DNA from 3 places in the Pseudomonas sp. GM24 genome. Region 3 is predicted to be linked to each of the others. Evidence: riboswitches for the same ligand, from Rfam matches in the RefSeq annotation. Region 3 holds a riboswitch; each other region holds the start of a gene.
The links. A riboswitch is a leader RNA that binds a small molecule or an ion and turns the genes downstream of it on or off. The one in region 3 is predicted to bind cobalamin.

Region 1 (6,842 bases), on a different contig from region 3:
ACTCAACTGCGGCGTGTTGTCCATGAAGGCTTCATCGACCACCAGCCAGCCGCCACGCCGGGCAAGCCGCGCGTGCCAGTCGAGCAATCGTGCCGGGGTCAGGCTCAGGCCGGTCGGGTTGTTCGGGTTGACCACCACCAGCACGTCGAGGCTGTCGAGAAAGAACTCGACTTCCTGCTCCAGCACTTCGCGCACGATGTAACCGCTGCGGCGCCAGGCTTCGGCATGCTCGGCATAACACGGCGACAACACACCGACCTTGCCGGCACGACGCAAACGCGGCAACAACTGGATGGCCATCTGCGAACCCGCCACCGGCAGCACTTGCGCGGCACCGTAGTAATCGCACGCAGCTTGCTCCAGACCGTCATCGGTTTCCGGCAAGCGTGCCCAGGCGCGCAGCGGGATCTCCGGGATCGGAAACGGCCACGGCGCCAGACCGCTGGACAGGTCGAGCCAGTCAGCTTCAGCGATGCCGTAATCGAGTGCCGCCTTGCGCAGCCGGCCACCGTGCTCAAGCATAGAATTCAGCCCCCACGCAGAGAATCAGCAGCCATAACCATACCCCGCGCTGGACCAATTGCCAGCCACGGTCGATGGAATCGGCATCGGCCGGTTGCCCTTCGCCGAGTTGCGGACGGTCGTGAAGTTCGCCGTGATAGATCGCCGCGCCGCCCAGCTCCACGCCCAAGGCACCGGCCCCGGCAGCCATCACGGGACCGGCGTTGGGGCTGTCCCACTTCGGCGCCTGTGTGCGCCAGCACTTCAACGCGAGTCGGGTTTTACCCAGCAGCGCGTAGGTCAACGCCACCAGACGCGCAGGAATGTAGTTCAACACGTCGTCGATTTTTGCCGCTGCCCAACCGAAACGCTCAAAGCGTTCGTTGCGATAACCCCACATCGCATCGAGCGTGTTGCTCAAGCGATAGAGGACCACGCCCGGCGCACCCGCCACGACAAACCAGAACAGCGCGGCAAACACCGCATCGCTGCCGTTTTCCAACACCGACTCGGTGGCGGCGCGGGCGACGGCGGTGCTGTCGAGTTCATCGGTCTGGCGGCTGACCAGATAGCCCACGCGTTTGCGCGCCTCGTCCAGATCATCTGCGCGCAAAGCAGCGGCCACCGGCGCGACATGCTCGCCGAGGCTGCGCATGCCGAGGGCGCAATACAATGCAAGAATCTCGACGACCCAGCCCACGTACGGCGCCCAGGACAATGCGGTGGCGAGCAAGGTCAGCGGCAGCACCGCGATCACCCACGCTGTGACGCCATGACTGCGCCAGCCACGACCACCGGCGTTGAAACGTTGCTCGATGCGCCCGGCGAAATTGCCGAACGCCACCAGCGGATGCCAGCGTTTCGGTTCACCGAGCAGCGCATCCAGCGCGACCGCGGCGACACTCAACAACGCCACACTCATTGACTCACTCCCCAATAATTTTCATACAGCAACTCATTGAGCGGCCGCGCCTGCGCCCACCCTTCGAGTACCAGCATCGGCGCCGGATAGAATTCCTTGACCGGGCCCAGACACAAAACGGCGAGAGGTTTGGCGCCTGCGGGCAATTTCAGCAAATCCGCCAGTGCCTGCGGCTCGAACAGCGAAACCCAGCCCATGCCCAGACCTTCGACGCGCGAGGCCAGCCACAGATTCTGAATCGCGCAGGACAGCGAGGCCATGTCCATTTCCGGCAGCGTGCGGCGACCGAAGATGTGTTTTTCGCGATCGTCCATCAGCGCGGCGACCAGCACTTCGGCGCAGTCATGGATGCCTTCGACCTTGAGTTTCATGAACTCGTCACTGCGCTCGCCGAGGGCTTCTGCGGTGCGGATGCGTTCTTCTTCCACGAGGTTCTGGATCTGGCCGCGCAAGGTTCTATCGCTGATGCGGATGAAGCGCCACGGCTGCATGAGGCCGACGCTTGGGGCCTGGTGAGCGGCTTCCAGTAGTCGGCGCAGCAATTCCGGCTCGACGGTGCCGCCGGTGAAGTGGCGCATGTCGCGACGTTCGGCGATGGCTTTATAGACGGCTTGGCGGTCGGCTTCGGAGAATGCGTTGTCTGTCATGGCCCTTTCGCTGGCAAGCCAGCTCCCACAGGGGATTGCATTTCTTCAGGAAGCTCACCGCCCACTGTGGGAGCTGGCTTGCCAGCGATGGCGGCATGGAGGTCGGGTGCAAACAATGCTGCGATAGCCGCGGGACTCGACGGGAAGTAGAAGTGCACATAAGAGGCCGTCATCCGCCCGTCCCGATAAACCGCCTCGGCGCCGCGACCGCCATTCGGACTCAAGCCACGCGCAATCGGCGTCAGCTCAGTCGTCGTCAACGAATGATGATAAGTGTGCCCACGCAACGATCCTTCCGGCAAATCCACTGCTTGCAGCGCCAGTGCAGCCAGACGTTTTTGCATCACCGCGTCGCCCTTCAGCAGCCCAACCAACTCAGCGCGAGTGCCTTCAACGTCAGTCAAAGAATCCAGCAAATACAGCATCCCGCCACATTCGGCGAGCAACGGTTTGCCCGCTGCGTGATGCGCACGAATCGCCTCCAGCATCGCGGTGTTCTGCGACAACGCAACGTGGTGCAATTCCGGATACCCACCGGGCAAATACAGGCTGTCCGCCTCAGGCAATTGCGTGTCGCGGATCGGCGAGAAGAAACTCAACTCGGCGCCCATCGCCCGCAGCAGATCGAGACTCGCGCCATAGGTGAAGGCAAACGCCTCATCACGGGCAACGGCGACTCGCACATTCTTCAGCAGCGGCTCTACAGCGATCACATCAGGCGCGGCGAATTCCACGGCCGGTGGCAGCGCTACCTCGCAACTGCTGGCCAATGCATCGGCGGCGGCATCGAGACGCACATCGAGGTCATTCAGTTCGCTGGCCTGCACCAGGCCGAGATGACGACTCGGCAGTTCGATACCGGTCTCACGGGACAACGCGCCATACCAACGCAAACCTTCCGTGAGGCTGCCTTCGAGCAATTGCGCATGGCGCAAAGTGCCGACACGATTAGCCAGGACACCGGCAAACGGCAGATCCGGCTGATACTTCGCCAGGCCCAGCGCCAGCGCACCAAATGTCTGCGCCATGGCCGTCCCATCAATCACGCCAAGCACCGGCACGCCGAAGTGCCGCGCCAGATCGGCGCTGGACGGCGTGCCATCGAACAGGCCCATCACGCCTTCGATCAGAATCAGATCCGCCTCATTGGCGGCTTCCCACAACAGACGACGACTTTCCTGCTCGCCGACCATCCACATGTCCAGTTGATACACCGGCGCACCGCTGGCGCGTTCGAGAATCATCGGATCGAGAAAGTCCGGGCCGCATTTGAACACGCGCACCTTGCGCCCCTGATTGCGATGCAAACGGGCCAGTGCGGCGGTGACGGTGGTCTTGCCCTGACCGGAAGCCGGCGCGGCGATGAGCACCGCCGGGCAGTGACGTGGCTGATTCAAAGTTCGACGCCTTTCTGCGCTTTGATGCCAGCCTGGAAGGCGTGTTTGAGCATGCCCATTTCAGTCACAGTGTCGCCCATTTCGATCATTTCCGGCTTGGCCGCGCGACCGGTGACGATCACATGCTGCATCGGCGGACGCGCCTGCAAATCGCTGAGCACCTGATCGAGATCGAGGTAACCATGTTTGAGGGCGATGTTGAGTTCGTCGAGCACCACCAGACCGATCGACGGATCGCGCAGCAGTTCGCGGGACACGGCCCACGCGGCTTCGGCGGCGGCGATGTCGCGCTGACGATCCTGGGTTTCCCAGGTGAAGCCCTCGCCCATCACATGAAAGCGCACTTGCTCAGGGAAGCGGCGGAAAAACAACTCTTCGCCGGTGCTGTTGCGGCCCTTGATGAACTGCACCACGCCGCACTGCATGCCGTGGCCCATGGCGCGGGCGAGCATGCCGAACGCCGAGCTGCTTTTGCCTTTGCCATTGCCGGTCAGCACCAGCACCAGCCCGCACTCGTCAGGCGAGTTGGCGATGCGTTCGTCGATCACGGCTTTTTTGCGCTGCATACGCGCCAGATGGCGTTCGTCGCGCTCGGGGGAATCGGTCATGGGGGGAGCTCTCCGTTGAGGCTGGATAACGGCGGGCAGGCACAAGAATAGACGGCAAAAAGCCTGGCATCGCCCACCGTGATGCCGCTGGATGGATCAGGCCGGTCTCCGGGCTCATGAGCGGCGTTTCGCCTGACTGCGCGCCTTCCCGCTTCTTTCGAGGCAGTGGCTCAAGGCGCAGTTTTCACTCATTTACCGTTGCGGGGGCAGCGCCGGGATCGTGGTGGTTCTTCGTGCGAAGACAACCCTCACCGGCTTCCCTGTTTCACTCTGTCGACGCAGGTCACAGAGCACCTGAAACAAGCCGCGAAGGTTAGAGGGTTGGGGGTGGAGCGTCAATTAAAGAGGCGGTCATCGGGCGAATAACTGCCGCCGATCAATTATCTGACGCCAATCTTGTGCCACACTGATACAAATGATATCAAAGAGCCATGCTTTTCCCGAAAAGCCCACTACAACAATAAAGGATGATGACGATGCAAGGCATGATCATCAGCAACCCGCGCCTGGAATTCCTGCGCCCGGTGCTTGAACGCTGGTTTGACTGTATCGACCGTTACAACGCCGTGCGCGGCGACGGCGACACCCCTTACTGGCATGACGAGAAAGCCAATCTCGGATTGCTCTCGGCGGCGGCCTGGATGGCCGAGCTGGTGACTTTGAACGACACTGCCACGCGCAAGCAGAATGAAGAAGGCGAGCGCAATGCCCGCGCTGATCTGTTTCTGGCCGGCGCCGAAGACCGCGCCTTTATCCAGGCCACCCAGCGCTGGCCAAAGGTTACCAACCTCAATCTGACCCAAGCCCTGCTGGACATCACCAACGACGCCAAACGCATCAGCTACGCCAGCGACCTCAAGCTCGGCTGCCTGTTTGTCGCGCCGCAAAAAGCCCAGCACAGCGCCAGCCCCGAAGAGCTGCAGGACATGGTCGACGACCTGCAAAAGGAACACACTTGCGCGGTCGCCTGGTATTTCCCCTACGCCTACCGCAAGTTACGCAGCGAAGCCGGCAATTATCACCCGGGCATCGCCGTGCTGTTCAAGGAAGCGCGCGGTTGAGCAGTTGAACCATCGGGCTTGCGCCCTCCTCTATGATTAGGAATGCATTCATAGGGAAGATCAGCAATGCGCAAGCCCCAGCTCGTTTTTGTCATCGCCTTCGCCGGAGGACTCGCCGCCTGCGGTGAAACCTCCAGCCTGCAAGTCTCCGACGGCACCGGCCCGTCACCGAAGCTGCCCGAACCGAACAAGACCCTGATCCCGACGGTGAATATCGCCCCGGCGATCGGCTGGCCCGACGGCGGCAAACCGACAGCGGCGGCTGGCACCCAGGTCGCGGCATTCGCCGAAGGCCTCGATCATCCGCGCTGGCTCTATGTGCTGCCCAATGGCGATGTGTTGGTAGCGGAAACCAATGCCCCACCAAAACCGGATGACAGCAGCGGGATTCGCGGCTGGGTGATGAAGAAGGTCATGGGCAAGGCTGGCGCTGGCGTGCCAAGCCCAAACCGCATCACCCTGCTGCGTGACGCCGATCACGATGGCGTCGCCGAGACCCGCACGGTGTTTCTGCAAAACCTCAACTCGCCGTTCGGCATGACCCTGGTTGGCAATGACCTGTACGTCGCCGATACCGATCGCCTGCTGCGTTTCAACTACGAACCCGGCGCGACCGAGATCAAATCGCAGCCGATCAAGGTCGTCGATCTGCCCGGCGGCACGCTGAATCACCACTGGACCAAAAACGTCATCGCCAGCAAGGACGGCAGCAAACTGTACGTCACGGTCGGCTCGAACAGTAATGTCGGCGAAAATGGTCTGGATAAAGAAGAAGGCCGCGCGGCGATCTGGGAAGTCGATCGGGCGACCGGCAATCACCGCATCTTTGCCTCGGGCATCCGCAACCCCAATGGCCTGGCCTGGGAGCCTGTCAGTGGCGCGCTGTGGACAGCGGTCAACGAACGCGACGAGATCGGCAGTGATCTGGTGCCGGACTACATCACTTCCGTGAAGGACGGTGGTTTTTATGGCTGGCCGTTCAGCTACTACGGCCAGCACGTCGATGTGCGTGTGTCGCCGCAAAATCCGGACCTGGTGGCCAAAGCCATCGCCCCGGATTACGCAGTCGGACCGCACACCGCCTCACTGGGTCTGAGCTTCGCCGAGGGCAACACGCTGCCGGCGCAGTTCAAGGAAGGCGCGTTCATCGGCCAGCATGGTTCATGGAACCGTAAACCGCACAGTGGCTACAAAGTGATTTTCGTGCCGTTTACCGGTGGCAAGCCGAGTGGCAAACCGGTGGATGTGCTGACCGGTTTCCTCGACAAGGACGAGAATGCACTCGGTCGCCCGGTGGGCGTGGTGATCGATCAGCAGGGTGGCTTGCTGGTGGCGGATGATGTCGGCAACAAGGTGTGGCGAGTGTCGGCCAGCAAATAATTTTCGCCATGCACAAACAACTGTAGGAGTGAGCCTGCTCGCGATAACTTCGTATCAGTCGACATCATCATTGACTGAACGACCGCTATCGCGAGCAGGCTCACTCCTACATGGGATTGTGGGCTGCTTGAATTACGGGTTATGCGCCAGATGCTCCGGCTGCAACACCCGCTTGGCACTCAGATAAGCTTTCTGCCAGTACGCCTTCGACAGGCTGTCCAGCTTCACCGTGCCGCCCGTGGCCGGCGCATGCACGAAGCGCCCTTCCCCGACGTAAATCCCCGCATGACTGACCTGCGAGCCGCCATTGGTGGCGAAGAAGATCA
Region 2 (6,842 bases), on a different contig from region 3:
AAAACGCCTTGGCGACGTTGCGCCATGCCCATGAGCGTTTGGGTGATCGCTTGTGGGTGGCGCCGTCCTGCTCGCTGCTGCACAGCCCGGTGGATCTGGGCCGCGAAGACAAGCTCGATGCCGAGTTGAAAAGCTGGTTGGCCTTCGCTGTGCAGAAGTGCGAAGAAGTGGCGATTCTGGCGCATGCCGTCGATGAACCCGAAGCGCCGAAAGTGCTGCGCGCACTGACCGAAAGCCGTTCGGTGCAGGCTGCGCGTGCCGCTTCGCCGCGCATTCACAAACCGGCTGTTCAGGCCCGTGTCACCGCGATTACGGCCAAGGACAGCCAGCGTCAGTCGCTGTTTCCCCAGCGCATCGCCAAGCAGCGTGCCGGTCTGGATCTGCCGCTGTTCCCGACCACGACGATCGGTTCTTTCCCGCAAACCGCATCAATCCGCCTCGCTCGCCAGTCGTTCAAACAAGGCAAGCTGACCGAAGCCGAATACACCGAAGCCATGCACAGCGAAATTCGCCACGCGGTGGAAATCCAGGAACGTCTGGGCCTCGATGTGCTGGTACACGGTGAAGCCGAGCGCAACGACATGGTCGAGTACTTCGCCGAGCAACTCGACGGCTACGTATTCACCCGGTTTGGCTGGGTGCAGAGTTACGGTTCGCGTTGCGTCAAACCGGCAGTGATCTTCGGCGACCTAAGCCGCCCGAAAGCCATGACCGTGGAGTGGATCCGTTATGCGCAGGGCCTGACTGACAAGGTCATGAAAGGCATGTTGACCGGGCCGGTGACCATGCTGATGTGGTCGTTCCCGCGTGAAGACGTCAGCCGTGAAGTGCAGGCGCGGCAACTGGCGCTGGCGATTCGTGATGAAGTGGTGGATCTGGAAGCCGCCGGCATCAAGATCGTGCAGATCGACGAAGCGGCGTTCCGTGAAGGTCTGCCGTTGCGTCAGGCGCAGTGGCAGCATTATCTGGACTGGGCGACAGAAGTGTTCCGCCTGTGCGCCTCCGGTGTGCGCGACGAAACGCAGATCCACACGCACATGTGCTACAGCGAGTTCAACGATGTGATCGAGTCCATCGCGGCGATGGATGCCGACGTGATCACCATCGAAACCTCGCGTTCGGACATGGAATTGCTGGAGGCCTTCGAAGCCTTCGCTTACCCGAACGACATCGGCCCGGGCGTCTACGACATCCACTCGCCACGCATTCCGGATGCTTCGGAAATGGCTAATCTGCTGCGCAAGGCTGCCAAGCGTATTCCGGCCGAGCGGCTATGGGTCAACCCGGACTGCGGCCTGAAAACCCGTGGCTGGCCGGAGACGGAAGCGGCGCTGGTGCATATGGTCACCGCCGCCCGGCAATTGCGTAAAGAGCTGGCCTGACACCTTAACCACCTGAATAAACACAACCCCTTGTAGGAGTGAGCCTGCTCGCGATAGCGGTGTGTCAGTCAAATCATCGGTGACTGACACACCGCTATCGCGAGCAGGCTCACTCCTACAGGGGTTGTGTATGTATTTTCAGAAACGGGAATTCTCATGGCATCGCCGAAAAGCTGTTGCTACTGTGCCCAGCCGCATCCTAGGTATTTGCCGCTACATGAGTGATCAACCCGTTATCCAAACCGTGTCCGACGCAGACATTCCCGAGGTGCTGGATTTTGTTCTAAGCGCCCGTGCCGAGCTTTTTCCCAAGCTCAGCGCGACCGGCATGCCCGACGATCTGGCGCGTTTTGCCGAGGCTTATCTGCGTGGGGCAGGACGCTTTCTGATCGCTCGTCACGAAGGGCAGATTGTCGCCTCAATCGGCTATCTCGCTTACGACCGACGCTTCCCGCACTTGCTCTATCCGGACCTTAAAGTGGTGGAAATCGTCCGTCTGTTTGTCCTGCCATCACAGCGCCGCTCAGGCCTGGCCGGTGCGCTGTATCGATCACTCAAAGACCTGGCACTCGCCGACGGAGTTGAAGTGATCTACCTGCATACTCATCCATTTCTGCCGGGCGCCATCGCGTTCTGGCAGCGCCAAGGCTTCGAGATTATCGATGTCGACGCTGACCCGGTCTGGCAAACAACCCACATGCACAATCTCATGAGTGAAACCGGAGAATCTGCGCCCCATCGAACGGGTCCGTCAGGTAATGCGCCCTGACCCCGAAAGTGTCCTGTAACCGCTGCGGTGTCAGCACTTCCAGCGGCGCGCCCAACGCCACCAGCCGCCCGCGCTCCAGCACCGCCAGACGATCACACTTCAACGCCTGATTAAGATCATGCAGCGCGATCAACGTGGTCACCGGCAACGCCTGCACCACGTTGAGAATGGTCAGTTGATGCTGAATGTCGAGGTGGTTGGCCGGCTCGTCCAGCAACAGAATCTGCGGTCGCTGCGCCAGGGCGCGAGCGATATGCACTCGCTGCCGCTCACCACCCGACAGGCTGCGCCAGAGACGCGTGCGCAGGTGCGTCGCGTCAACGTCGGTGAGCGCCTGCTCGACGATGGCATCGTCCGCCGCCGACCACGGTTGCAGTGCCGACAACCACGGCGTGCGCCCCAACGCTACGGCATCGAACACGCGAATGCCGTCGTCGGTGTCGGCCTGTTGTTCGACCACCGCCAGCTTCTGCGCAATGCTGCGCCGGGCCATTTTGCCCAAGCGCTGACCTTCGAGCAGCACCTCGCCGGCGCTCGGTTCACGCAGCCCGGCCAGCAACTTCAACACGGTGGATTTGCCCGAGCCATTTGGCCCGACGATACCCAAGGTTTCGCCGCGCCGGACGTCAAGGCTGACACCGTTGAGCAACTCGGCGCCGCGTACCTTGAAGCTCAGACCAGAACAACTCAGAACACTGTTCATCGCGCGGACCTGCGGCCAACCAGAATCAAGGCGAACACCGGCGCACCGACCAGCGCGGTAATCACCCCGACCGGAATCACCTGACCCTTGATCAGCGTGCGCGACAGCACATCAGCAGCAATCAAAAACACCGCACCGCCCAAGGCACTGGCCGGCAGCAATCGCGCATGACCCGTACCGAGCAACAGCCGCGCGGCGTGGGGAATCACCAGCCCGACAAAGCCGATTGAACCGACAATCGACACCATCACCGCCGTCACCAGCGCCGCACAACCAATCAGCAAAATCTGCACCCGTCGCACCGGAATACCGAGGGATGCCGCCGAATCCGCGCCAAAGGTAAACGCATCCAGCGCCCGCCGATGCCACAGGCACACGACCAGTCCCAGCAAGGCAACCGGCACTGCCAGCCATACCGATGGCCAGCGCACGCCACCGAGATTGCCCAGCAGCCAGAACATGATGCCGCGCGCCTGTTCGGAGCTGGCCGAACGAGTAATCAGAAACGCCGTCAGGGCATTGAATAACTGCGAACCGGCGATCCCGGCAAGAATGATCTGCCCGGTGCCGCTGGCCGAACCGCTGACTCGCGCCAGCAGAATCACCAGCACGAACGCCGTGACCGCGCCGGCGAATGCACCGACTGACAATGAGATCATCCCCGCGCCAACGCCAAGCAGCGCGACCATCACCGCCCCGGTCGAGGCGCCGGCAGAAATCCCCAGCAAGTAGGGATCGGCCAACGGATTACGCAGCAGCGACTGCAAAATCACCCCGCACGTCGCCAGACCGGCACCGCACGCGGCCGCGACCAGTGCGCGGGTCAGGCGATAGTTCCAGACGATGCCTTCATCGATCGGGTCGAGCGCGTAACCGGCGTTCCACAACTTGTTCGCCAGCACTTGCACGACCACACCCGGTTCAATCGAGGTTTCACCGATGGCCACGCCCGCAACCACTGCAATCAACAGCGTCGCCAGGGCCAGCAACGTACGGATCAGGCTGGCACTCATCGCGACAGGTCATAGCCGTTGATGGCCGTGGCCAGTTGCTCGATGCCGTCGAACATGCGCAGGCTCGCCTGCATGGCCATGGCGTCGAGAATGATGATGCGGTTGTGTTTCACCGCGTCCATGTTGCGTGTCACCGGGTCGCTGCGCAGGAAGGCGAGTTTCTTTTCATAGTCGTCAGCGGGGAAGCGCCGACGGTCCATGCGCGCGATGACGAGGAAGGTCGGATTGGCTTTGGCGATGGTTTCCCAGCCGACCGTTGGCCACTCTTCATCGGACGCCACCACGTTGCGCACGCCGAGGGTGCTGAGCATGAAATCGGGAATGCCTTTGTGTCCGGCCACGAAGGGCTCGATGTCCATTTGTGCACTGGAGAACCACACCAGCGCGCTGGCATCCTTCAGTTGTTTACCTTGGGCGGTGGCAATCGACTTGGCGAGGCTGGCCTTGAGTTGATCATTGAGTTGCTGGCCACGATCCTGGACATCGAAGATTTGCGCCAGTTGGCTCACGCTCTTGTAAATCGTGTCGATACGAAACGGTGCGAGCCGCGTGCCGTCGGCGCCGACGAGGTTGTCCTTGGCTTCGCAATCGGAGGGCAGCAGGTAGGTCGGAATCTTCAAGTCATGAAATTGCTCACGGGTGCCGACCGCGCCTTGCGGGCCGACCATCCATTCCAGCTCCACGGCGACCAGTTCCGGGCGCTTGCCGATGACCGCTTCAAAACTCGGTTCGTTATCGGCCAGACGCTCGATCTTGTCGTCCTGCGGCTTGTACTTGGCCAGCACATTGTTGAACCACAGTGAGGTGCCGACGACTTTATCGCCCAGGCCCATGGCGTAGAGCATTTCCGTGCCGGCCTGGCCGATGGTCACGGTGCGCGTCGGTGCGTGTTGGAAGGTGAGGGTGCTGCCGCAGTTCTCGACCGTCAGCGGATACACCGTCGGGGCCGCCTGCGCCAAGGCGCCAAGGGTCAGGCCGGTGATGAGGGTGGCGATACGGGGCAGCAGCATGGGGCAGTCTCCGAAGGAACCGTACGGGGAGCGGGAAAGTACGGTCTGGAAACACACCATCGAACGCGGTCAGGAAAACAGCGCAAGGCCGGGCATCAAACGAAGACGCGCGCGGCACGATGTCCTTCCCGGACACCCCGCCGGTTAGTAATCACTGTGCCGGCAGGTCTCCTGACTGATGCGTCATCGCCTTGGCTCCGGCCTTCCCGGGGTTCACCCAGTGGCAGTCGTGGAGCAGGCTCGGCACCTACAGTTGCGGGGGCAGTTCCGATCAATGCTGTGCAAGCACCTCGGATTCCCTATTAGTCCCGTTCGGGAACCAGCGGCGGCATGGTAGTCGATCAAGCCGCTGAAGGGGAGACGAATCTGTCGTGGCGAGGATTAGTGCTGGCTCATCAAACCGTGCAAGACGCCTAAACGCAGGCCCGGTTCGGAGGGCAGCATTTGGGCGATGCCGAACACCTTGAACGCCGCCAGCATCAGCACCAGACCGCCGGGCAGAATGCTCTGGCGGTGGGGTTGCAGGCCGGCGAGCTTGAGCTGTTGCACGTTGTTCACTTTCAGCAGAAGTAACGACAGGCGCAGCAGACCGCCGTAGGTGATGCCGTCCTGGCCGAAGTCGTTGAGGCGATTGGCCTTGAGCACTTTGGCCAGCATGCGTGCGGTGCCGGAGGAGCCAATGGTTTGCTGCCAGCCCTGCGCACGATAGCGCCGGGCAACTTTTTCAAACTGCAGGATGGCGAAGCGTTCGGCCGCCTGTAGCGCGCCGGCAGACACATCGCCGCCGCGAAAGAAGCGCGTGCTCAAGGTGCCGCTGCCGATGGCGATGCTTTCGGTTAACAAGGGTTGTGAGCCCTGGCCGAGGATCAGCTCGGTGGAGCCTCCGCCGATGTCGACCACCAGGCGCAGGTCGTCGGCGCTGGGCAAGGCGTGAGTTACGCCGGCGTAGACCAGCCGCGCCTCTTCATGGCCGCAAATGACGTCGATGGGAAAGCCCAGATGCCGCTCAGCACTGGCCAGAAACAGCTGCGCGTTATCCGCTTCACGCACCGCACTGGTCGCCACCGCACGCACCCGGCCGGCCTCGAAACCGCGCAGTTTCTTGCCGAACCGCGCCAATGCCTGCCAGCCGCGATCCAGTGCCAGTGCATCCAGCGCACCGCCATCAAAGCCTTCGGCAAGCCGCACCGGTTCACGCAGGGTTTTCACTTCCTGAATCTGCAGGCCCTTTCGACTGCGCACCGACTGGCCGATCATCAGGCGAAAGGCGTTCGAACCCAGGTCGATGGCGGCAAACAGCGAGGCGTCGTCTTTCATGGGAATCCTTGCAGAGCATCCGTCGCGAGGCTCAAGACGGTTTGCGAGGATTCTGCCGTGATCTTGATGACATCCTGATGACGGGGCAGGGGCGGTTCAATGAATTTGCGGCTGTCATGACACTGTCATTATCCGGCTTCTATGCTGAGGCCAATACATCGCGTGTTCTTAAAGTTTTTGCTGCCGAATTTGGCAGCTTTTTTTTGCCTGCGATTTGGCTGTTGATCGTTCCCACGCTCCGCGTGGGAATGCCTCTAGGGACGCTTTGCGTCCAGTGACGCGGAGCGTCACGGGCTGCATTCCCACGCAGAGCGTGGGAACGATCAGGGGCAGGGGGCTACTCAGCAGGCTTGCGGGGTTTCGCCCCGGGCCAGACGCGCATTGATGTCTTCGATCACCTCGGGCAATTCGGCGATGGTGTCGATCAGGTAATGCGGACGTGAAGGCGCGAACATCTTGCCGATCCGCGCTCGTTCTTCCGCCAGTCGATCCGACGGCAACGCCTTGTATTGCTCATAAGTCAGTCCCAACGCATTCCCCGAGCAGGTCAGCGCCACCGTCCACATACCGGCGGCGCGCCCTTCGAGAATCCCCGGCCAGGTGTCATCGACCTTGACGCAGGCCGCCACGTCATCGATGCCCAAGGCA
Region 3 (6,842 bases):
TCGGTGTCATCCAGATACGCCACGCCAACCAGCACTGGCCCGGCACCCAGCGCCAGGACGAGATCCGCCGCATGCTGATTGAGCGCGACGACGCGCGAAGGCGCAGCGGCGTTCCAGTCCTCGCCGCAATTACTGAAGCTGTCGGCGAGTGTCGGCATTGAACAGAGCAGGGCGCCAAGCGCTAACAGGATCGATTTCATCCCTGCGCCTTGACCAGCAAATCCGCGACCACTTCACCGCCCACCAGATGCCCCTCGACCAGCCGCTGCACCTCTTCATGGCTGTGCACGCCATACCAGCAACGTTCCGGGTACACCGTCACAATCGGCCCCAGATTGCACGGAAACTGGCAGTGCGTGCGCGTCAGGAGGACGCCGCCCGGCGTCTCGATGCGATCGTGCGCCAGCAAATGCCGGCGCAGGGTTTTCCATAACTGCAAGGCGCCGCGCTGGGTGCAGCGCGGGCCGGTGCAGAGGAACACATGGCGCGCATGCTCGGGCACATGCGACCAGTCCGGGTGCGTATCGACGCCGTCGACGGTTTTGATTTCACTCATCAGAAGCGGTACGTGTAGCGTACTTCGGAGGTGAACGGCCGGCCGAGGTTGTCGACGTTGCTCGAACGGCTGGTGACGTAGTCGCGGTCGAAGAGGTTTTCCACCAGCAGACTCACCCGGTGTTGGTGGGCGTTGTCGAGGTAGCGATAAGCGTCGGCGTCGACCACCGAATAATTGCCGTATTCGACTTGCTTCGAGCTTTTGATATCGCGGATGTAACGGATCGCACCGCCAACGCCCCACAGGCGATTTTCCGATTCATAACCCACCCGCGAACGGGCGAAGAAGCTCGGGATGTCGTTGATGGTTACACCGGTGCGCGACTCGGTGAGGTTGCGGGTCATGTCCGCTTGCAAACTCCACTGATCGTTGAGCGCCAGTTTCGCGTCCGCCTCGAAACCGCGCATCTGGATCGTGCCTTCACCGTTGACCCACTGAATGTCATCGAGGGTGATCAGGTCGTCGATCTTGCGTTTGAACAGGGTCACGCTGGCGCTGAATTCGCGATCCAGCAGCAGGCCCTTGTAGTCGACACCCAGCTCCGTATTGCGGCTTTTTTCCGGTTTCAGGTTGCGGTTGCCGATCTCGTCGCCCGGCTCGTTGACGAACAGTTGCTCGGCGTTCGGCAGTTTGTAGGCGCTGCCGTATTGACCGCGCACCGACCAGTTGTCGTTGAGGTCATACAGCGAAGTGAGCATACCAACTGTGGCACTGTCGCCGCCGTTCATGGCCTCGTGACGCACGCCAATACTCGGGTGCCAGTCGGGCAGGGCGTCGATCTGCGGGCGCAGTTGCGTGTAGAACGCATGGGCTTCGGCCTTATCGTTGTCGATGATCAGCACGTCGTCCTGGCCCTTGAACCACTGGTTTTCGCTGCCGAACACCAGCACATGGCCGCCGGGCAATTCAGCCTTGCCTTCGGCCTGCACACCCCAGTCGGTGAAGCCCCAATAGTCGTTGTGATTAATGACCTTGGTGCCGCCGCCATTGACGTTGTTGACCCGGGTGTAGCGCGTGTCCCAATCGTTGATATGGCCTTTGACGAAGTAGCTCAGGCGCTCGTTGAGGGTTTGCTCGAAGGTCGCCGTAGCGATTTGCTGCACGCGGTCGTTGGTGGTTTTGTGGTTGTCCACCGGGCGGGCGAAGTCGAGATTGGCGTCGGCGTATTGGTAGAACAGTTCCAGCCGCGCATCATCGCCAAATGACTGAATCGCCTTGCCGCCGAAGGTGGTGACTTCGTAGGCACGGTTCTTCCCAGAATCGTTTTTCATGTCGCGGTTGCGATACGGCTGATAGCCGTCGGAGACGTTGTGACTGACGTACGCCAGCAAACCCAGGTCGCCGAATCCGTTAGTGAAGATATTCTCGACCCGCGCATCCTCGGTGGTACCGCCAAAGCTGTCCACGCCCAGATTCACTTCGCCGACGGCTTTGCGCGATTGCGGGCTGCGGGTGACGATGTTGATCACGCCAGACACAGCCTGAGTACCGAACAACAGGCTTTGCCCGCCCTTGAGCACTTCGATGCGCTCGATCGCGTTGGCCGGCAGGGTATCGAGATAGAGGCCGCCGTACAGGCGATTGTTCAGGCGCACGCCGTCGAGCAGGATCAGCGTATCGTCGTTGCGCCCACCGAGCAGCGAATAAGTGCCGTAGTCGAAGGGACCGTTTTTCGGCGCCACGTACAGGCCGGGAATGAACATCTGCATGACGCGGCTGACATCGGCACTGGGGCCGGCGCGCTCGATCTGTTCGCGGCTGACGATCTCGACCTTGCTGCCGAACTTCGCCATGTCGGCGACCGTGGTCGACTCCACCGACGGTGCGGAAACGATTTGCTGATTGAGTTGCAGTGGCGCGTCATCCGCCAGCAACAGAGGACTGCAAAGGCAGCCGAACAAGAGGCTTGGAGCCGAGGTGTAGAAAGGTCGAATCATTGTCTTCTCGAAAAGGATCTTCGCAGAAGAGCATGCAAGAGAAGGCATCGCGCACAGCCAATACCGGCCCATGCCCGCCCACCGCAGGATTTTGCCAAACAGCAATTCAGGCCGGTCTCCGGGCTCGCGCGTATCGAGGCTTTCACCTTCCCATGGCCGTCTAACCACAGTGGTGTATCGAAAGCATCACGCGCATACCGTTGCGGGGGCAGCACCGGACTTGTTCGAAAAGAACGTACCGGTTTCCCGTTTCACCCCATGCACGGCGGCATGGGACACCTGAAACTGGGCGGCATCTGAACATTCGAATGACCGTTCGTCAACTTGCCGATACAGGTACTCGACTCGCGAATTACCAACTTTGGAAATAACTACTAAGGTCTATAGCGGTAATCACAACGCAATATCGCGCGGCGTCGACAGGCGTGAGGGATTCGCCACGTACGCTGAACAGGGAGGTTCTCATGCACGGTGCCAGCGGCCATCCTCACGGTGGGCACGCCCCGCATTTCATTCGCAGCGCTTTACTGGTCGCCATGGCCAACACCCTGATGCTCGCAGACGCTCAAGCTGCGTGCGGGCCTTTGGCGGCGGGTGCCTACAACGTCTCGCAAACCTGTTTGCCGGCGGCCGGCGTCGATGCGTCGATCAGCACGCAGTCGGGCACTACCATTACCACTACGGCGGGTTCCTCGTTGAACAGTCGTGGCAACAATGCCAACACCACGCTGACACTCACTGGCACTACGGTAAACAGCACACCCCCAACGGCCGCCAACGCAGTGTTTGCCAATGTCATCGGCGCGACCGGCAACGCCAGCCTCAGCGTCAATGGCGGGACCAACACGGTGAATGTCGGCGGCAGTGGCCTGGACGCGCTGGCGATCACCAATGCCAGCGCTGGCTCGTCGACGTTTTCGGTGAGTGCCGGCACCACGCTGAACATCCTCAATACCGTGGTCGGCAATGAACACGATGGCATCGACATCAACGCCAGCGGCGGCGGGGCGATCAACCTGAATCATCAGGGCAATGGCCAGATCACGTTGCTCGGCGGCAACGGCGTCTGGACCAAAGCCACGGGCAGTGGCGAGACCAACGTCAACGTCGGCAGTGGCGTGAGTATTCTGGTCAACAACGATGATGCACTCTCGGCCGGTCTTCCGATCATTGACGACACTTTGCCGACTGCCGGCATTGGTAACCACGCCGGCGTGCATACCCGTGCAGTCAATGGCAACACCACACTGATCAACGCGGCGAATGTGCAAAGCATCGGCATGAACGCCTTTGGCTTGTTCACCGAGGGCGGCACAGGCAATACCCGCCTGACCAACAGCGGCAACCTGAGTACCAGCGGCCTCAACGGTTTCGGCATTCGTTCGTTTTCCAGCGTTGGCAGCATCGCCATCGTCAACGACGGCGCCATCACCACCACGGGTGGCGGCGCCCACGGTATCTATGCCAATGACAATGTCGGCGGCAGCGGTTCGATCAGCATCGAGAACAATGCTGCCATCAACGTCGGCAGCACGGCCAATACCGCCGGTTCGCGGGCGATCTACGTGATCAAGCGCGGTACCGGTGATGTCGCGATCACGGGTAGCGGCAATATCAAAGTCCTCGGCGACATCAACACCACCCGGGCCTACGCGATCATTGTCAGCGCCGAAAACAACAATGTGCTGATTGATTACTCGGGCGATCTGTTCGCCAGCGGGTTTGGCGCGGGCGGTATACGGGTCGATTCGACCGGCGGCAATGTTCAGGTCAACTACCGTGGCGATCGCATCGAAACCCTGCACAGCAACGCCAACGGCATCTATGCCTCGACGCAGTCGCCGACGGGCACGGTCAACGTCAATTCCGGCGGCACGATCATCACCCACTCGAACGCTGGCTCGGGCGACGGCACGGGCATTGGTGCTTTTGGTATCCAGGCGCTGACGCTGGGCGGCGACGTGGGTGTCGTGTTCAACGGCCCGCTGATCGACGTCAACGGTCAGGGCGCGGCGATTCTGGCCGGCAATGCCTTCAACTCAGGCAGTGGGCTGGGCACATTGAGTGTCAGTAACAGCGGGGAGTTGATCGCGCGGGGCAATCAACAACGCGGTATCCGAACGTTGTCGGTCACTGGCGCGCAAAGTGTGGTCAACAGCGGCGCGATCCAGACCTTCGGTGCCAGCGACAGTCAGGGCATTCTCGCCCAGGCCTCGGGCGCCGCGAATTTGACCGTCAGCAACAGCGGCGCGATCACTACTCGAGGCGTTGGCTCGTCGGCCATAGACGCCTTGACCGAGGGCGGCAGCGTCAATGTCAGTAACAGCGCCACGCTTCAGGGTGGGTGGGCCGATAGCAGCGGCATCGCCCTTGGCGGTGCGAGCCAGACGTTGACCAACTCGGGTGCGATCACTGCGCTTAGCGATGTCGCCGTACGCGCCGATGCGACCACACCGGGCACGACGTTTGCGCTCAACAATACCGGGCAGATAACCGGCGTTATGAATGCCGTCAGCGCGGCCAGCACGGTGGCCAACAGCGGCACCTGGACACTGCGCAATTTCACCGCCAGTAGTGCCAGCGGCAGTCGCGATACCTGGGGCGTTGCCGTCAGTGATCTCGGCTCATCGGGCGCCAACAGCATCGACAACAGCGGTGTGATTCGTCTGGCGGCGCAACCGGCGACGGGCATCGTCAGCTTCAACGCCAGCGGCGCCTATCTGCCCTTGGGGCAAACGGCCAATACGCCGACGCTGGGTGGTGCTGTACAGGGCCAGTTGCTCGGTGTAAACCGATTCACCCATAGCGGCACGCTCGACCTTGCCGCCGGCAGCAACACGGTCGGCAATGTGTTGCTGGTCAGCGGGGCCAACACCGTCGGCACCGATGGCGGCGGGGTGTTCGTGTCCAATGGCGGCCGGCTGCTGCTTAACACCACGTTGAATGGTGGTGGCGCGAACAGCCTCTCGGACATGCTGGTTGTGGATTCGACAACCACCGCCAGCGGCGGCGCCACCGGCGTGATCGTGAGCAATGTCGGCGGCCAGGGCGATCTGACTCAGGGCAATGGTATTGCGGTGGTCGAACTGCTCAACAAGACCGAAGCCGCGAGCGACGCCAATGCCTTTCAACTGGCCCGGCGTGTTGTCGCCGGTCCGTACGAATATCGCCTGCAGCAAGGTGCCCAGGACGGTAGCGGCAAGGACACCTGGTATCTGCGCTCGGACGCGGTACCGCCGGACGGTCCTCCAGGCCCCGATCCTGATCCCGATCCCGATCCCGATCCGACGCCCGATCCTTCCCCGGTACCCAATTACCGTCCGGAAGTGTCGCTGTACGGTGCCGTGCCCGCGCTGGCCCTGGTTTACGGCCGGACAATGGTCGACACCCTTCACGAGCGGGTCGGCGAGGAACGCCTGAATCGCGGTGATCCATTGCCCAAGGAAGACGAATCGACGTTGGCGCCATCGATGGGCTGGGGCCGGGTGATCTACCGCAGCGGCAAACAGGATGGCGACCGCAAAAACGCCTTGGGCAACACACCCGAGTACAACTATGACCTGACGGCATTTCAGGTTGGCACCGACCTTTACCGCAAGGACCGGCCCGACGGCAGTCACGAGCAGGCCGGGCTGTCATTGTCCGCCGGCACCATCGACGCCGGCGTCAGCCACTACACCCGGCGCGCCGCCGGCGAAGACACCTTGCGTGCGTACGGCGTCGGCGCGTACTGGACGCACTTCGGCCCCTCCGGCTGGTATCTGGACGGGGTGTTGCAGGTCAACCGCTTTGACATCGAAGCCAAACCCAACGACATGGCCAAACTGAAAACCCGCGGTTGGGGCTACACCGCCTCGCTGGAAAACGGCTACCCGTTCGAGGTCGACAAAGACTGGTACATCGAGCCGCAATTGCAAGCGATCTACAGTTACGTCGATCTGGACAGCAGCGATGACGCCGGCGCGAAGATTCGCTTCAAGGACGTCGACTCACTGATTGGCCGCGCCGGCGTGCGTATCGCCAAGGACTGGGACACCGAGGGCGTCGACAACAGCGCACGGCGCACCAATGGCTGGATCCGTCCGAGCATCTGGCATGAGTTCAAAGGGCAACCGAAAACCGAGTTTTCCTCCGAGTCGGGGTACATTCCGTTCGAATCCGACATTCAGGGCACGTGGGGTGAAGTGAATGTCGGGGTGGATTACCAGGCCAATCAACGCACCACGTTTACCGCATCGGCCGGCTATCGTCAGGGGTTCGACGGTGACAGCCATGGGTATGACGCGATGCTGGGGTTCAAGATCAATTTCTAGGGCTTTTGTACACGCCGCAAACCCTACATTGGATGG

Region 1: another riboswitch for cobalamin. It lies ahead of cobO (cob(I)yrinic acid a,c-diamide adenosyltransferase); the one in region 3 lies ahead of PMI23_RS23595 (TonB-dependent receptor plug domain-containing protein).
Region 2: another riboswitch for cobalamin. It lies ahead of PMI23_RS16860 (ABC transporter substrate-binding protein); the one in region 3 lies ahead of PMI23_RS23595 (TonB-dependent receptor plug domain-containing protein).

The regions. Positions count from the first base shown of each region.
Region 1 is NZ_AKJR01000089.1:16,750-23,591, forward strand. Features, by position in the region: gene cobD (threonine-phosphate decarboxylase CobD) at 1-522, opposite strand, end outside; gene cbiB (adenosylcobinamide-phosphate synthase CbiB) at 515-1,423, opposite strand; gene bluB (5,6-dimethylbenzimidazole synthase) at 1,420-2,070, opposite strand; gene PMI23_RS12930 (cobyrinate a,c-diamide synthase) at 2,067-3,467, opposite strand; gene cobO (cob(I)yrinic acid a,c-diamide adenosyltransferase) at 3,464-4,075, opposite strand; cobalamin riboswitch at 4,158-4,388, opposite strand; gene PMI23_RS12940 (hypothetical protein) at 4,552-5,136, shown strand; gene PMI23_RS12945 (PQQ-dependent sugar dehydrogenase) at 5,203-6,516, shown strand; gene PMI23_RS12950 (C40 family peptidase) at 6,649-6,842, opposite strand, start outside.
Region 2 is NZ_AKJR01000137.1:8,718-15,559, reverse strand. Features, by position in the region: gene metE (5-methyltetrahydropteroyltriglutamate--homocysteine S-methyltransferase) at 1-1,382, shown strand, start outside; gene PMI23_RS16875 (GNAT family N-acetyltransferase) at 1,600-2,151, shown strand; gene PMI23_RS16870 (ABC transporter ATP-binding protein) at 2,090-2,854, opposite strand; gene PMI23_RS16865 (FecCD family ABC transporter permease) at 2,851-3,855, opposite strand; gene PMI23_RS16860 (ABC transporter substrate-binding protein) at 3,864-4,877, opposite strand; cobalamin riboswitch at 5,022-5,216, opposite strand; gene PMI23_RS16855 (Ppx/GppA family phosphatase) at 5,259-6,194, opposite strand; gene PMI23_RS16850 (hypothetical protein) at 6,203-6,472, shown strand; gene phnX (phosphonoacetaldehyde hydrolase) at 6,536-6,842, opposite strand, start outside.
Region 3 is NZ_AKJR01000218.1:21,861-28,702, forward strand. Features, by position in the region: gene PMI23_RS23585 (ABC transporter substrate-binding protein) at 1-200, opposite strand, end outside; gene PMI23_RS23590 ((2Fe-2S) ferredoxin domain-containing protein) at 197-556, opposite strand; gene PMI23_RS23595 (TonB-dependent receptor plug domain-containing protein) at 556-2,493, opposite strand; cobalamin riboswitch at 2,586-2,791, opposite strand; gene PMI23_RS23600 (autotransporter outer membrane beta-barrel domain-containing protein) at 2,958-6,806, shown strand.